3 regions of the Pseudovibrio sp. JE062 genome follow, and region 1 is predicted to be linked to each of the others. Evidence: riboswitches for the same ligand, from Rfam matches in the RefSeq annotation. Region 1 holds a riboswitch; each other region holds the start of a gene.
The links. A riboswitch is a leader RNA that binds a small molecule or an ion and turns the genes downstream of it on or off. The one in region 1 is predicted to bind thiamine pyrophosphate.

Region 1 (5,610 bases):
TTGCTCTGACACGGCCCGGTTTGTTGGCGATGCGCTGGCCTTTGTTGTGGCCGACACGGTGGAACAGGCGCGGGCGGCCATGGAGATGATTGAGGTCGATTATGAAGATGTCGATCCTGCAATTGGAACTGAGGCTGCGCTAGAGGATGGTGCACCGCTGGTTTGGCCGGAGCATGGATCCAATGAAGCCTTCAACATTGGGATGGGTAACAAGGAAGCGATGGAAGAGGCCTTCCAGAATGCGCACCATGTTACCAAGATTAAAGTGGTCAATAACCGTCTGGTTTCCAATGCGGTGGAGCCGCGGGCCTGTATTGGTGAGTTTGATGGCGACAGTGGACGTTACACACTGACCACCGGAACGCAGGGCGGTCATGCTATGCGTGATCTGATTGCCAAGAACATACTCAACGTCGACCCAAAAGATATCCGCGTTGTGACGCCGGATGTGGGCGGTGGTTTTGGAACCAAGATGTTCACCTATCTTGAGTATCCGCTATGTCTGATCGCCGCAAAACGTCTTGGTCGTCCGGTGAAATGGCTTCAGGAACGGACTGAGCATTTCATGTCTGATGCTCATGGGCGAGATAATGTATCCACGGCAGAGCTTGCGCTCGACGAGAACGGCAAGATGATCGGCCTCAAGGTGCATGTGCTTGCAAACATGGGGGCTTACCTACACGAGTTTGGTCCGGGTATTCCTCAGGTGGGTATCACGATGACCTCAGGCCTCTATGATATCCCCGCCACATGGGTGGAAGCGACTGGCGTTTATACCAATACAGTGCCGGTTGATGCCTTCCGTGGGGCAGGGCGTCCTGAGGCGCTTTATCTGATGGAACGGTTGGCTGATAAGGCTGCGCATGAGATGGGCATGGATCCAGCGGAGTTCCGCCGTAAGAGCTTTATCCCCGACGACGCCTTACCTTATACAACAGCGCTCGGACGCATGTATGATACTGGTTCCTTTGGTGCTCATCTGACCAAGGCGTTGGACGAGATCCATTACGGCACTTTTGCGGAGCGAGAAGCGGAGAGCAAGGCCAAGGGCCTATACCGCGGTATTGGCTTGTCGACCTATGTGGAGGCCTGTGCCTTTGCGGGTGGTGAAGAGGCCAAGCTTGAGCTGAACAAGAACGGCAGTGTGACATTGCTGATCGGGACGCAGAGCAACGGTCAGGGTCATGCGACAGCTTATGGTCAGGTGATTGCCGAGTATCTTGGTTTGCAGCTTGATCAGGTTGAGATGGTGCAGGGGGATACGGACCGTGTGGCGACCGGTGGTGGCACTGGTGGATCACGTTCGATCCCGATTGGATTGCCTTCTGTGAAGGCGGCCTCTGAGACACTGGTTAAAAAGATCAAGGAGATCGCCAGTGAAAAGCTGGAGGTTGGTGCTGCGGATCTGACGCTGGAAGCCGGGCAGGTGCGTGTGGTCGGAACTGACCAGCAGATCAGCCTTGCTGATGTTGCGGGATCACAGCCGGATACCTTGAGCGCTGCAGAAAAAGTCATGCAGGATGAGTGCACTTATCCGAATGGCACGCATGTGTGTGAAGTGGAGATTGATCCGGAAACCGGGAAGACGGACGTGGTCAATTATGTGATCGTGGACGACTTCGGGGTGACGGTGAACCCGATGCTTCTTGCTGGCCAGGTGCATGGTGGTACCGGGCAGGCGATCTCTCAGGCGCTATGTGAGAACACGGTTTATGATGAAACCGGACAGCTGCTGTCAGCATCCTTCATGGACTATCATGTTGCGCGTGCTGATGATTTGCCGAGTTTTGATTTCTCGACAAGCAACGTTCCTTCCACGACAAATGCGATGGGCATTAAAGGGGCTGGTGAGGCTGGTTCTATTGGCGCGGCGCCGGCGGTGATGAATGCTGTGCAGTATGCGCTGCGCAAGAATGCCGGGGTTGAGCATATAGATATGCCCGCGACGCCGGTTGCTGTTTGGAGTGCTATTCAGGATGCTCAGGGCTGAGCGAAGCTATTACCAGACATTGAAACGGGATTGTGCAGGCGGGCTGGTGTCCCGCCTGTTTTCGTAGGTATCAGAATGCTTTGAAGGTAATGATGGTTCTGGTGTCCTGGATGCCTTCGAAGACCTGTACCTTGTTGGCAACGAAGTGTCCGATGTCTTCATCGTCGTTGATGTAGAACTTGGCCAGCAGATCGAAATCCCCGGAAGTGGAGTAGATCTCGGAGGCGACTTCCGCGTCTGCGATGGCGTTGGCAACCTGATAGGTTTTTCCGAGCTGGCATTTGATCTGTACAAAGAACGGAATCATTAATCTGCTATCCTTCTGTCCCGTAAGCCTGTTTTGTCTTTCCGGGTGCGCTCAAAATTGAGTTTGCGTTGTTTTGTGAGCATTTTGCGTTGAAGCTGCGTTTTTTTGCAAGCTTTTGCGTTTTTTAAGCGAAATCTACCCCCAGTTGCCTATTGTCGCGGTCTCTCGTTTCCACTTGCAGTTCGCTTGTGGGTTTGCTAGCAAAAAATTCTAACCAATGGGGGTGCTCGGTAGTGACTGCCGGGCTGAGAGGCGGAAGGCCAACTCCTAGAACCTGATCCGGGTCGTGCCGGCGGAGGGAATTGGGATGAGTACCAAGGTAATCGTTCCCGCCGTAATCAATAGGGAGCGAAACAAATGTCCTACAAAGCTGAAGATCTCTGGCAAGTGTTTGAGAACCTGCGTGAGCGTGGTGTGCGGGTTCATTGCCTGACGAACTCTGTTGCGCAGAGCATTACCGCGAACATTATGTTGGCCTGTAACATTGTACCGTCCATGACAGCCGCTCATGATGAAATTCCTGCATTCGTTCAGGGTGTCGACGGGTTGCTGGTCAACCTTGGGACGCTAGATGGAAAGCGCAGGCATGGGATCCGGTTGGGGCTTGAGAATGCTGCGAAGAAATCTATCCCCGTGGTGCTGGACCCGGTTAAAGTGGATCGTACTGACATTCGCATGGAGTTTGCGAAGGACATTTTGCAGGACAACATCTCCATCCTGAAAGCAAATATGACTGAAAGCGCTGGGCTGAGTGGAGCGGTCCGTGAGGATACGCTGCTTGTACGCACCGGAAATGAAGATGCGGTGTTTGGCCGGGAGGCAACCTACACCATCGGCAACGGGCATGCCTATATGGACAAGGTGACTGGCATCGGCTGTGCATTGGGGGGAGTACTGGCGGGTTTTGCTGCTGTTGAGCCGGATCAGGAACTTGCCGTGGTTGCGGCGCTGGCTGTCTATGGTGTATGCGGCGAGATTGCCGCAGAGCAGGCAAATGGGCCGGGAAGCTTCACTCCAGCTTTCATCGATACCCTCTATGGCTTGAAGGCTGACCAATTCAACGAGCGCCTCAAGCTCGAAACAATGAATAATAAAGGTGGGGTATTGGCCTAATGAGTGCGATTGCAGTCACAATTGCGGGCTCGGATTCAGGCGGTGGTGCTGGCGTTCAGGCAGACCTGAAAGCCTTTTCGGCTCGCGGTGTTTATGGGGCCAGTGTGATCACTGCGCTGACGGCCCAAAACACCAAAGGTGTGACAGCCATTCATGATGTGCCGCCAGCATTCGTGGCGGACCAGATGGATGCTGTTTTCTCTGATCTGAAGGTGGATGCCGTGAAAATCGGCATGCTTTCACAGCCAGAGATTATCGATGTTATTGCCACAAAGCTGGCGGAATATGATGTTAAGCGCGTCATCCTTGACCCGGTGATGGTTGCAACTTCTGGTGATGTTTTGTTGCAAACCTCCGCTGTTTCGGTCCTGAAGCAAAAGCTGTTTCCTATGGCGGTGTTGATTACGCCGAATATGCAGGAAGCGGCCTTTTTGCTGGACCAGCCGGTGGCCGGATCCCGTGAAGATATGCACAGCCAAGCTTTGCTTCTGCTGGACATGGGCGCAAACGGGGTTCTGCTGAAAGGCGGACATGGATCTGATGATACATGTGATGACCTCTTCCTCTCCCGCGATGTGGAGAGGTGGTACACGGCGCCAAGGCATGAAACGCAGAACACACATGGGACTGGCTGTACCCTGTCTTCTGCGATTGCGGCGGAACTGGCCAAGGGGCTGGCGCTGCAAGACGCCATTGGCGAAGCGAAAGAATATATTAGTCAGGCGATTAAAGCTGCAGATACGCTTGACGTAGGCGAGGGACATGGGCCTGTGCACCATTTCCACGAATTCTGGTCTGAATAAAAGGCGGAGATAATGACCAAGAACAAAGATAATAATCTGACCCGCCGACAGGCGCTGGGGCTAACCGCTGGGGCGGTTGCTGGTGGCGCTGCACTTGCTGCACCTGCTCTGGCTCAGGATGCTGAACCGGTGATCGAATGGCGCATGGTGACCAGCTGGCCGAAGAACCTGCCAGGTCCAGGAATGTCTGCGCAACGCATTTGTGACCGCATCAACATTATGAGTAATGGTCGGATGCGTGTACGCCTGTTTGCTGCAGGTGAGCTGGTTCCGGCTTTTGAGGTGTTTGACGCTGTTTCAAGCGGCACTGCACAGATGGGCCATTCCGTTGCTTTGTACTGGGCTGGCAAGATGCCGGGCTCAGTGTTTTTTACAACCGTTCCTTTCGGTCTGCTGCCTCAGGAGCATACTGCCTGGGTGGATCAGATGGGTGGTCAGGAATTATGGGATGAGCTTTACGCGCCGTTTGGCGTGAAGCCGTTTATGGCCGGTAATGCTGGCCCAACCATGGCGGGCTGGTATCGTGAACCTGTTGAAACGCTGGATGACCTGAAAGGGCGCAAACTGCGCATGGTTGGTCTCGGTGGTGAGATCCTGCGCAAACTGGGCGTTACCCCGGTCAACATTCCAGCTGCAGAAATCTTCACCAGTTTGCAGACCCATGTGGTGGATGGCGTGGAGTTCCTCGGACCTTGGACTGACAGTGCGCTGGGCTTTCACAAACTGGTCAAATACTATTACGGTCCGGGCTTTAATAAGCCAAACGGTACTGGCGAAGCGATTGTGAATGCGGTTGCGCTGGAAGGTCTTTCTCCTGAGCTTCAGGCGGTGGTTGAAGAGGCTTGCCGTGTGGAAGCTGATCTGGCGCTTTCTGAGGCCAATGCACAGAATGCAGCGAGCCTGAAGGTGCTGCAGGAAGAGCATGGGGTAGAGGTGCGTGAGTTCCCTGAAGAGGTTCTTGCTGCCTTGAAGGAAACCAGCATTGAGGTGCTGGATATCTATACCCAGAAAGACAAAATGGCTCGTAAGATTTATGAGAGTTACATAGAAGCGCAGGGGCTTCTGGCCGGCTGGAGCGCCCTTTCGCTGGGCAAAAACATCGCTGCAAGAAGCTAACTGGCTCATCAAACCGTGTTTAAAAGACCCTCCACTCGGAGGGTCTTTTGTTATGTGGAGGTTTTGCCACAGAAAATGTTTCAGTTTACTTGCACGAAATACGCATAACTAAATGCATGGAGCATCTACTGTCATTGATGTTTTGTGAAGGTGGGCAGGTAAACCTTTAAAACTACCAGTGCAAGAATTTGATAATATTTGGAATTCTAGTTGTAAGAGCCGAATCAATAAGTAACTCGTAACTTGATCATGGCGCTGCTTGATTGTTTTCTTGAGAACAG
Region 2 (5,610 bases), on a different contig from region 1:
TTTGGCGCCCACCTGAGCCAGATACTCCAGCACCCGGCTGCGCGCCCAGTAAAGATCAGTGCTGTCTTTGAACACTACGTAAACGTAGGAATCGCCATAAAACGAAAACCCGCGCACATCGATCACATCCGGCACAGACAACATGGCTGTAGCGATTGGATAGGTTACTTGATCTTCAATAACCTGAGGAGCCTGACCGTCATAAGGGGTCTTGATGATCACCTGAACATCGGAAAGGTCCGGAATCGCATCAACGGGTGTTTCCTTCAGTGCCCAGATGCCACCAAGTGTCAGCATCACTGCTGCCATCAGAACGATCACACGGTTCTTGATGGAAGCGCGGATTATGGAGCCAATCATTTGTCATCGGCCCCCACCGGTTCAGCTGGTGCTGATTTGGAGAGCTTTTCTCCACTCTCGTGCATCTCGACAAGGCTGAAGCGTTTGTCTGAGTCTCGCGTGATAGCAAACTCAACTTGTTTACTCGCAGACACATCAAACTCGTCCAGATTGCCACGAACCGCAAAAGTGGTTTCCATCTCTGGCCAGTCCAGCTCTTTGATCACCGCGTGACGGATGGTGATAGCGTTGGCCTCCGGATCAACGCGGGTCACTGTCCCTTCAGACCAGATGGGAGCACCTTGCGCCGGTGACATCCGTTCCATTCCCGCAGAAAGTGAGCTTTCACTGTCGATCAGGAACTGCGCTGAAGTAACAACTTCATCGCCAGCCTGCAGACCTTGCAGGATCTCTGTCCGGCTGCCTTCACCAAAACTACCGGTCAAACCGGGGGTCACGATACGGGGCTGAAAGGTGCCTTCCTCCGTTTGCAGGATTACCCGTTCAGACATACCTGTGCGGATCAATGCGCTGGTGGGAATGGTGATTGCATTTCGCGTTTCAGAAGGAATGATCGTGACGCGGCCAAACATGTTGGGACGTAAGAAGCCCTTGGAGTTATCGAAATGCAGCCGAACAGGCAGTGTACGGGTGACAGAGTCCAGCTCCGGATAGATGTAGTCAATCCGTCCATCCAGCACTTTTCCGGGCAAATGCTCAAAGCTGGCCAGCACTTCGCTGTTCGGGCTTAACCGGGCAATATCCTGCTCAAACACATCCACCATCAGCCAGACAGAAGACAGGTCTGCAAGCGTCAAGGCAATGGAATCTGGCTGTAGGTACATGCCATCCGCTGCTTCCAGTGTGGTCACCACACCCGATTGCGGCGCAAAAACCTTGAAGACATCCGCAGGCTTGCTAGCCCGGGCCATCTGATCAATCTGAGCGGTATCGATACCGTAGTTCTGAAGCTGGATACGGATGTTTTGCTCAGCGGCTCTATCACCTCCTCGCACCGCTCTGATCAGATCAGCACTGGCAACCGTCACTTCCGGTGCGTAGACAGTAAAAAGCAGGTCTCCCTTTTCAACGGGATCACCGACCGCGCGAATGTTGAGTTTCTGGATCCATCCTTCGGTCCGCAGATGAACCTGACTGGAACGGTGCTCATCATAGCCAACAAAGCCAACGCTTTCGATTTTCTGAGAAATCGGCTCCACACTGGCAATCGCTGTACGGACACCAATCGTATTGATGACACTCGGTGAAAGCGTCACACCAGTCCCATTTGGCTGCGTTTCCTCGCCAGCATAAACAGGGATGAGATCCATACCCATGGGAGACTTACCGGGTTCATCGCGCCGGAAGTTCGGATCCATAGGCGCAACCCAATACAGTATCTCTTTGTCAGTGCCACCAGAACTTCCCGAAGTCCAATCTACTGAACTGCCAAGAAAAATTCCAAGCCCAGCCGAGACACTCGCAACAACCGCAAACCCAACCACAACAGCGTACTTACTACGCATCGGTCCTGTCCTGCTCTACCAATCACGGGTCCAACCTGAAGCAACCCGCCAGCATCCGAAAACACCAACACCACTCCAAGCCCTCACCATTACGCCGCTTTTTGCTGACATAACGCAGCACAAAACAGCTTAGAGCCGAACATGATAATCGTTCCAGTTACTGGAAGGTCAAGTGTTCTTGTTAATCTCAATTTTGTTAGCTCTTCAACTTGCTGCTTACAGTTGCGCTGCTCTTCTTTTCCAGTTAAGAACCGCTTGACCTCGGGGTGCGCGCTTTTGTCGTGCTGAGATGCCAGATTGGCGAACCCGTTGAACCTGAACCGGCTAGAACCGGCGGAGGGAAGGGTACCGGTTTCATCCATCCTTGCCCTCTCGCCGCAATGGAGGATGACTTGAAACATCTGTTAATTGCTGCGGGATTACTCACTGCAACATCGGCAATGGCTGCCGAAAAACCAGAACTCACCGTTTACACCTATGACAGCTTCGTTTCCGACTGGGGCCCAGGCCCTAAAGTGGAAGAAGCATTTGAAGCGATCTGCGAATGTGATCTGAACCTAGTTGGTGTTGAAGATGGCGCAGCGCTGCTTTCCCGCCTTCGTCTTGAAGGCAACAACACCGATGCAGATGTTGTTCTGGGGCTGGATACCAATCTGATTGAGACAGCCAAAAAGACCGGTCTGTTTGCACCGCATGCCGTTGAAGCGAAGTACACTCTGCCGGTGGACTGGGCAGATGAGACCTTTGTGCCTTACGACTGGGGCTATTTCGCTTTTGTGCATAAGAAGGGCGCAACGGTTCCTTCCAATTTCCGTGAGTTGGCTGAGAGCGACACCAAAATCCTCATTCAGGATCCACGCTCCTCCACTCCGGGCCTTGGCTTGCTGCTTTGGGTGAAATCTGCTTATGGTGACGAAGCTGCAGATATCTGGGCAGGGCTTTCCGACAATATCGTGACTGTTACCAAAGGCTGGTCTGAAGCCTATGGTCTCTTCCTTGATGGGGAAGCGGACATGGTGCTCAGCTACACCACGTCTCCGGCTTATCATCTGATTGCCGAAGAAGATGACAGCAAAACCACCGCTGCATTTGATGAAGGCCATTACATGCAGGTGGAAGTGGCAGCGAAACTTGCAGGTACCGATCAGCCGGAGCTGGCAGACAAGTTCCTGAACTTCATGGTTTCTGACGCTTTCCAGAGCATCATTCCAACAACCAACTGGATGTACCCGGCAGTTACACCTGCAAGCGGTCTTCCAGCAGGTTTCGAAACCTTGCAAACACCTGAAAAGGCTTTGCTGCTTGCACCTAAAGATGCAGTTGCTGCACGACGTGAGGCTCTGCCGGAATGGCTCGAAGCGCTCAGCCAGTAAGCTCGCTTCCCGGAGTTGCCGCGGCATTGCTCGTCGCGGCACTCATTCTTGGCACGCTGGCTGCTGTTGCGCTGCGTGCCGAAGCCGGGCATGGTTTTTCTTTGTCAGACTGGGCGGCACTTAAGTTTACGCTCACACAAGCCGTGCTTTCAGCCGTGATCAGCGTAGGGTTGGCGGTGCCTGTTGCACGCGCGCTGGCACGCCGCCGGTTTAAGGGCCGCAGCCTGTTGATCGCCTTGCTTGGCGCCCCGTTTATCCTTCCGGTTATTGTCGCCATTCTTGGCCTGTTACAGGTGTTTGGACGTTCCGGTTGGATATCAGAAGTACTGGTTTATTTCGGTGCATCTCCCATCCGTATCTATGGCCTGCACGGTGTTGTGCTGGCTCATGTGTTCTTCAACCTGCCATTGGCAACGCGCCTCATATTGCAGGGATGGCAAGAGGTGCCATCGGAGCGTTTTCGCCTTGCGGCTCAGTTGGGGTGTGACGGCTGGTCTTTGTTCTGCCTGATCGAGCTTCCCATGCTCAAGCGCATTCTTCCCGGCGCACTTGCCGTGATTTTTGCTATTTGTCTCACTAGTTTTGCCGTTGCACTCACCCTTGGTGGAGGTCCCCGCGCTACGACGATTGAATTGGCGATTTATCAGGCCTTTACCTATGATTTTGACCTTGGACGTGCAGCACTTCTCTCTGCCCTGCAATTGGCGCTGACAGCCGCAGCAGCCTTTGCAGCTCTGAAGCTTTCCCAAGGTGAAGGCTTTGGTGCGGGATTAGACAGAGCCATCCAGCGCTGGGATGGTGGTGCGCCTATCATCGATAGTTTCTGGATCATACTCGCCGCTGTCTTCCTGCTTCTGCCACTCAGCGCTGTTGCGCTTTCTGGTGTCGCAGGTCTTTTTTCTCTGCCGTTCATAGTGATCAAATCCGCATTGATCTCGGTAGGCGTTGCTTCAGCCAGCACAATCATTCTGTTGTTGCTTGCGTTGCCGATGGCTGCAGCCATTGCTGTTAGAAGGCACAGCCCTGTAGAACTTGCGGGCATCCTTGGCCTTGCTGCTTCTCCATTGGTGATCGGCACAGGGCTGTTCATCATCATCCGCCCCTGGGCAAACCCAACAGATCTCGCGTTACCTGTCACTGCGCTGGTTAACGCAGCCATGGCCCTGCCGTTCGCCCTGCGCATTCTGGTTCCAGCTGCAAAGGATACTGTTTCCCGTCATGGACGTCTGGCACTGTCTTTGAACATGGAAGGCTGGGTGTTCTTCACGCATGTCTTCATTCCGCGCATGAGGCCTCAGATTGGCTTTGCTGCAGGCCTCGCTGCTGCGCTTTCCATGGGCGATCTGGGTGTGATTGCTCTTTTTGCTGATCCTGAGATTGCAACACTGCCTTTGCAGATCTATCGCCTCATGGGTGCTTACAAGATGGGAGCGGCGGCAGGTGGCGCACTGTTGTTGCTGGTGCTTTCCATGTCTTTATTCTGGCTCTTAGACCGAGGAGGACGCTGGCATGCTGAAGCTTGAGTCTTGCATTATCGCCAATGGTGCTTTTCAGCTGCACGCAGATGTCAGCATAGAAGCTGGCAGCAGTGTTGCCGTGATTGGCCCCTCCGGTGCAGGCAAATCAACCCTGCTGGAAGCGATTGCCGGTTTCCGCCAGCTCTCAAAGGGGCACGTCTCATGGAAGGGGCAGAACCTGACAGAACTGGCACCGGGCAAGCGCCCAATCGCGATGTTGTTTCAGGATGGTAACCTCTTTCCGCACCTCACAGCTGAGCAGAACGCAGCACTTGGTTTGCGTCCAAGTGGTAAACTCTCAAAAGCAGAGCAGGCTCAAGTCGAAGCCGCACTGGAGCGGGTTGGTCTTGCTGGAATGGGAACGCGCAAGCCAGCTGAATTGTCTGGTGGTCAACAAAGTCGCGTTGCGCTCGCCCGTGTGCTTGTACAACACCGTGATCTGCTTCTGCTTGATGAGCCCTTCGCAGCGCTCGGCCCGGCCTTGAAAGCCGAAATGCTGGATCTGGTCGCAGAGCTAGCAGCAGAGACAGGCACTACGCTCTTGATGGTCAGCCACGATCCACAAGACGCCCGCCGCATAACTAACCAAGCCATGTTGGTTGCAGGCGGCACCGTCCATCCCCCTGCCAAAACCACACAACTCCTGGACAATCCGCCACCGGCCTTGAAGGAGTATTTGGGATAGCTCTTCGTTCTAGAACTCATCAGCCACACGCGAAAGCGTGATTGGCGTCCTTTTGGTATTTCTGATTTTATCTCTCAAGCAGTACGTGTACGGTCCGGACTGAGTTCCGGTTTTGCGTGCGCTACGCTTTGGTTTTTCAACTGGAAAGAGGTTTAAATCATGGGTTTGCT
Region 3 (5,610 bases), on a different contig from region 1:
TAAGATGTTATGACGCTGGGAGGGTACAATGGCAGTTCAAACCGAGAATCTGAAATTCCTCGTTGGTCCGAAAACAGTCCTCGATCATTTGCCGGATAATCCGCTGGATGATCTGGAGGGCGAGATTATTGCGTTTATCGATGCTGCAGTGCGAAGTCTCGACATAGCAATTCAAGAAATAGACAATAAACGCATAACCAACGCAATAATTAACGCAAAACGGCGCGGCGTGCGGGTGCGAGTGGTATCCGAGGCGGATTATCTAAGCGTGGATGAGCCTGCGGATGACCCGCATACCAGTGACCCTCGTGTTGAGAACGAGGTGAACCGCCAGCTTCATGCGGCGCTACTGCGTTCCAAAGTGTGGGTACGGACGGATTTTAACCCACGGATATTCCATCAGAAATTCATCATTCGTGACGGCAATGCTGTTCTGACCGGCTCCACAAACTTCACGGAGACCGGCACGCATCGCAATCTGAACCATCTTCTTATCATCAAGGATGAGAAGGTCGCTGACATCTTTGAGCGGGAATTCAGGGAGATTAAACGCGGAAGATTTGGCCGCTACAGCGTGGATGAGAATGAGTCCGAAAACACACCGAAAGAGGTGGTGGTTGACGACATCCGCGTGAAAGTTTGCTTTGCGCCGGACCATGCGCCGGAGATGGAAGTCACGAAACAGATGACGAAAGCTAAGGAACGGGTGGACTTTGCGATCTTCACCTTCTCCAAAAGCTCCGGCATTGATGATGCCATGTTGCTGCTGATGGAAGCAGGAAGACAGGTGCGCGGTGCTCTTGACGCCCGGCAAGGCGGGCAGGATTGGGCCGCGACGCAGCCTCTTGCAGAAGCTGGCGCTGATCTGCACTTCGTTCGCGGATCGAGCCGGATTGGCAAGCTGCATCATAAGCTTATGGTGATTGACGATAGCATCATGATTGTTGGCAGTTTCAACTACACTGGCCCTGCGAACCGGTTTAATGACGAGAATATCGTTGTTCTGGGGGATTCCGTTGCCCCAACGGAGAACCAGAAACGGTTTGCGATGGCGGCACGGCAGGAGATTGACCGGATCATCAGCGACCACGGGGAACCAATCGTGATCGACTAAATCTGCTCAGCCATTTCGTAAAGGCGTGAATGTTTATCTTTTGGTAACCATTCAGCCAGATTTGGCGCTTACACTTGGCGAATGGCAAATTCCCTGGATAGCGGCGAAGACTTACTCATCATCTGCAAACCAGATGTTACCGCAGCGATTGAAGACTGGATTGATCATCTTGGCTCCGAACGGCGACTGGCTGAGCGGACACTGGAAGCGTATGAGCGCGACACGCGTCAGTTCCTGCGTTTCATGACCAGCTATGAGGGTGAGCCAGTTGCTCTGCGGCATCTGGAGTCGTTGAAACCAAAAGACTTTCGCGGCTTTCTGGCAACGCGTCGGAAAGACGGCGCGCAGACGCGGACGCTTGCTCGCGGTCTGGCTGGTATTCGCTCGTTCCTCTCGTTTCTGGAGGAGCGCGGCGAGGTGAATGCGGCCGGTGCTGCAGCGGTGCGTACGCCGAGACTTCCCCGCAGCTTACCCAAGCCTATCCCCGTTGAGGAGGCCAAAGCTATCGTCAGCAGCGATCTGGCTTTCGAGGATACTCCCTGGGTTGAAGCGCGCAATGCTGCGGTGTTTACTCTCCTGTACGGCTGCGGACTTCGCATCTCTGAAGCGTTGTCTCTGACACCGGCGACGGCACCGAAAGAAGGCGATAAGTCTTTGAAAGTGCGCGGTAAAGGTAATAAGGAACGGCTTGTTCCGGTTTTGCCTGTGGTCGTTGAAGCTATTGAAGCTTACAAAGATCAATGCCCCTATGACCTTTCAGCGAACTCGCCCCTCTTCCGCGGTGTTCGCGGTGGAGCGCTCAACGCTCGCATGATTCAGCTGGCCATGCAAAAAATCCGCAGTGCACTTGGGCTTCCGGATACGGCTACTCCCCATGCATTGCGCCATTCCTTTGCGACGCATTTGCTGTCTGAAGGCGGGGATTTGCGGAGCATTCAGGAGCTTTTGGGCCACGCAAGCCTTTCTACCACGCAGATTTATACGGAAGTGAACAGTGCACAGCTGTTGGATGCCTACGACAAAGCACATCCGCGCCGTTGATAGGTTGTCCCCCTCCTCCACATCGCCTTGATCTCCTCCGGCAGACCCCTTAGGTTCAGAGCTGTGAAACGGGGTGCCCGGCACTTGTGTCGTGGCTGAGATCATACTCGATGAACCTGATCTGGATAATTCCAGCGAAGGGAGCACTCACACCGTGTTGGGGGACAGTTTCTTCTGGCAATATGCCAAGGCCCTGACACCAGCTCTCTTTCGCACAACAAGACCGAGGATAAAAATGGGTCGTGTCGAAAGCGCTTGCGCAACTCTTTCCGCAATTCGTGAAAACAGTCCACTCGTCCATAACATGACGAACATCGTGGTGGCGAACACCACTGCCAACGCCCTGCTGGCGATTGGTGCTTCTCCTGCCATGGTAGATGGACCAGAGGAAGCCCCTGAACTTGCAAGTGTTGCAGGGGCATTAGTGGTCAACGTAGGCACCGTTACTCCTGCGCAAGCAGAGGCGATGAAGCTGGCAACAGCTGCAGCTCACAAGGCTGGTCGTCCATGGGTGCTGGACCCGGTGGCTGTCGGCGCCCTCACCTTCCGCACTAAACTTGCTGCTGAATTGCTGGAGAATAAGCCGAGCGTCATTCGCGGTAATGCCTCTGAAATCATGGCACTTGCCGGTCAGGGTGCAGGCGGAAAAGGCGTTGATAGCACGGATAGCTCTGAGACTGCTCTGGCTGGTGCGAAAGAGCTGGCGAAACAGACTGGTGCTGTGGTTGTTGTCTCTGGTCCGGTCGACTTCATCACTGACGGCACGCGCACTGCTGAAGTCGCCAACGGGGATAAGATGATGCCATACGTGACTGGCCTCGGCTGCACGGCAACGGCCCTCACTGGCGCAACGCTCGCAGTTTGCGATGATCCGTTTGATGCTGCAGTCGATGCAATGGTTTTCCTCGGTGTAACTGGTGAGATTGCTGCGAAAGATACCGCAGGACCAGCAAGTTTGCAGTTGGATATCATCAATGGTCTCTATCAGCTGAACGGTGATATCCTCAATGCAACAGCTCGGGTTGAGATGCATGAAGCCGTTGCTTGATCTTTCCGTATATCTAGTGCTGGGGCCGCAAGACTGCCCTGGCCAGGATCCCGTCAACATCGCAGTCGCAGCCGCTCAAAACGGTGCTACTGTGGTGCAACTGCGCGATAAAACTGGCAGCACCAAAGAGCAGATTGAGCTGGCAGAACGGCTGATGCAGGCGCTTAAACCGCTCAATGTGCCTTTGATCGTCAATGACCGTGTAGATGTTGCGCTGGCCGTTGATGCCGATGGTGTTCATGTTGGACAAGATGACATGAACGCCACTAAAGCGCGGGAATTGATCGGGGCAGATAAGCTGCTTGGACTGTCGGTGAGCACTCAGGATGAGCTGGACGCTGCGGACATTGCAGCCTGCGATTACCTCGGCATCGGCGCATGCTTTCCGACCAACAGCAAAGATGATGCAGCTGATGTGGGGATGCAGAACTTTGCTGGCTTAACTGCTCAATCACAGCTGCCTGTTGTTGGGATTGGCGGAATTTCTCTTGCCAATGCGGATCAAGTGATCAAAGCTGGGGCTGATGGTGTTGCTGTCATTTCAGCAATCTGTGGGGCACCCAGTGCTGCGGAAGCTACGCGCAAGCTTCAGGAAATCGTCAAAAGCGTAAAAGACCTAGGGTGATAGGATAAAACACGCATTTACTCCTCACAGAGCCCATCTACATTGATATATGAGAGAACTGAAGTTTGGTGCATTCATTGAGTTCATGCAAATCGCTCCAAGCTTTTGTTTTAAACGCATCACCAGTGTTTTCCTCTGAGGTGCGTTTCTGGCGGGGGGCCGTTCGTCATGAAGCTTAGTCAAACAACGTTCATGTGCACGCTGTTCAGCACATTCGCTTTCTTTGCCTCTGAAGGACAAGCCCAAACCGCCTGCGAAGTCCGCAAATCTGAGATGGCAGAGCTGGGCAACTGGGAGAACCCAAAGGCACGGCTGAAAGAGCTTTCTCAGATTGAGGTGGAAGGCGAATGCATTGATAACCAACTGGTGGTTCGCGCCCGTGCTTTTACAAGCTGTTCCCCCCGAGACTGCAAATGGGGCTGGGCTGCGGGGCAGTTGAGTTTCTCTGGTGTGTTGACGTTTCGGTTCGGTGGGTTCTTTAAGGCTCAGTATATTGAACTACGGCCAATGGGTCAGCGTATTCAGGCCTATGTGCGGACCGAGAACCATGATCCAACCATTCCCAACAAGACGCGCAGTTACATCCTGATCCGTCAGTAAAGCTGCCTGCTTTGCAGTAGGAGCGTTTGAGCTGCTTTACTTTTTTCCTTGCGTATCTTTTTCCGAAAACCGGTACCCACTTTTCGGAGATACACCAATAAAAAAAGCCGCCTCAGTTTCCTGAAGCGGCTTTCTCTTAATCTGATCAGCTCAGATTACATATGAATTGGCTTTGCAAATGTCGCCATAGCAGCTTCTTTCACTGCTTCGGACATTGTTGGGTGCGCATGACAGGTGCGACCCAGATCTTCTGAAGATCCGCCAAATTCCATCAGAACACATGCTTCGTGGATCATCTCGCCAGCACCGAAGCCAACGATGTGAACGCCGAGAACACGATCTGTTTCTGCGTCAGCCAGAACTTTCACGAAACCGTCGGTGTGCAGCATTGCTTTTGCACGACCGTTTGCAGAGAACGGGAACTTGCCAGACTTGTACTTGATGCCGTCTGCTTTCAGCTCTTCTTCGGTTTTACCAACGCTGGCAACCTCTGGAGAGGTGTAAACAACGCCTGGGATGACGTCATAGTTTACGTGACCAGCCTGGCCGGAGAGCATCTCAGCAACTGCAACGCCTTCGTCTTCAGCTTTGTGAGCAAGCATTGGGCCTGCAATCACATCACCGATCGCATAGATGCCATCAACGTTGGTTTTGTAGTGGTTGTCTGTCTTCACGCGGCCGCGCTCGTCCAGCTCAACGCCTGCTTCAGCAAGGCCGAGGCCTTCAGTGTAAGGACGGCGGCCGATAGCAACGAGAACCACATCAGCGTCCAGAGTTTCAGCTGCTGCTTCACCAGCTGCAGGCTCTACAGTCACCTCCAGAGAGCGACCTTTTTTCTGAACTGCTGTTACCTTGGAGGACAGCTTGAACTTCAGGCCCTGCTTTTTCAGCATACGCATGAACTGCTTGGAAACGTCCGCATCCATTGGGCCAAGGATCTTGTCCATAAACTCAACAACAGTCACTTCAGCGCCGAGACGTGCGTAAACGGAACCAAGCTCAAGGCCGATCACGCCTGCACCAACGACAGTCATGCGGTTAGGCACTTTTTCCAGAGACAGAGCACCGGTTGAAGATACGATGGTCTTCTCATCGATCTCGATGCCTGGCAGAGGCATGACGTCAGAACCAGTTGCGATAACGATGTTCTTGGTCTCAACGATGGAAGTGGAGCCGTCTTCA

Region 2: another riboswitch for thiamine pyrophosphate. It lies ahead of thiB (thiamine ABC transporter substrate binding subunit); the one in region 1 lies ahead of PJE062_RS06055 (hydroxyethylthiazole kinase).
Region 3: another riboswitch for thiamine pyrophosphate. It lies ahead of thiM (hydroxyethylthiazole kinase); the one in region 1 lies ahead of PJE062_RS06055 (hydroxyethylthiazole kinase).

The regions. Positions count from the first base shown of each region.
Region 1 is NZ_DS996806.1:367,252-372,861, forward strand. It holds gene PJE062_RS06045 (xanthine dehydrogenase family protein molybdopterin-binding subunit) at 1-1,990, shown strand, start outside; gene PJE062_RS06050 (Lrp/AsnC ligand binding domain-containing protein) at 2,061-2,297, opposite strand; TPP riboswitch at 2,507-2,615, shown strand; gene PJE062_RS06055 (hydroxyethylthiazole kinase) at 2,655-3,410, shown strand; gene thiD (bifunctional hydroxymethylpyrimidine kinase/phosphomethylpyrimidine kinase) at 3,410-4,213, shown strand; gene PJE062_RS06065 (TRAP transporter substrate-binding protein) at 4,226-5,329, shown strand.
Region 2 is NZ_DS996815.1:115,730-121,339, reverse strand. It holds gene PJE062_RS23130 (efflux RND transporter permease subunit) at 1-360, opposite strand, end outside; gene PJE062_RS23125 (efflux RND transporter periplasmic adaptor subunit) at 357-1,865, opposite strand; TPP riboswitch at 2,118-2,224, shown strand; gene thiB (thiamine ABC transporter substrate binding subunit) at 2,246-3,238, shown strand; gene PJE062_RS23110 (thiamine/thiamine pyrophosphate ABC transporter permease ThiP) at 3,214-4,761, shown strand; gene PJE062_RS23105 (ATP-binding cassette domain-containing protein) at 4,748-5,440, shown strand; gene PJE062_RS23100 (glutathione S-transferase family protein) at 5,600-5,610, shown strand, end outside.
Region 3 is NZ_DS996807.1:192,372-197,981, reverse strand. It holds gene PJE062_RS08445 (phospholipase D-like domain-containing protein) at 29-1,114, shown strand; gene PJE062_RS08440 (tyrosine recombinase XerC) at 1,196-2,155, shown strand; TPP riboswitch at 2,215-2,315, shown strand; gene thiM (hydroxyethylthiazole kinase) at 2,391-3,203, shown strand; gene thiE (thiamine phosphate synthase) at 3,187-3,828, shown strand; gene PJE062_RS08425 (hypothetical protein) at 3,997-4,428, shown strand; gene lpdA (dihydrolipoyl dehydrogenase) at 4,584-5,610, opposite strand, start outside.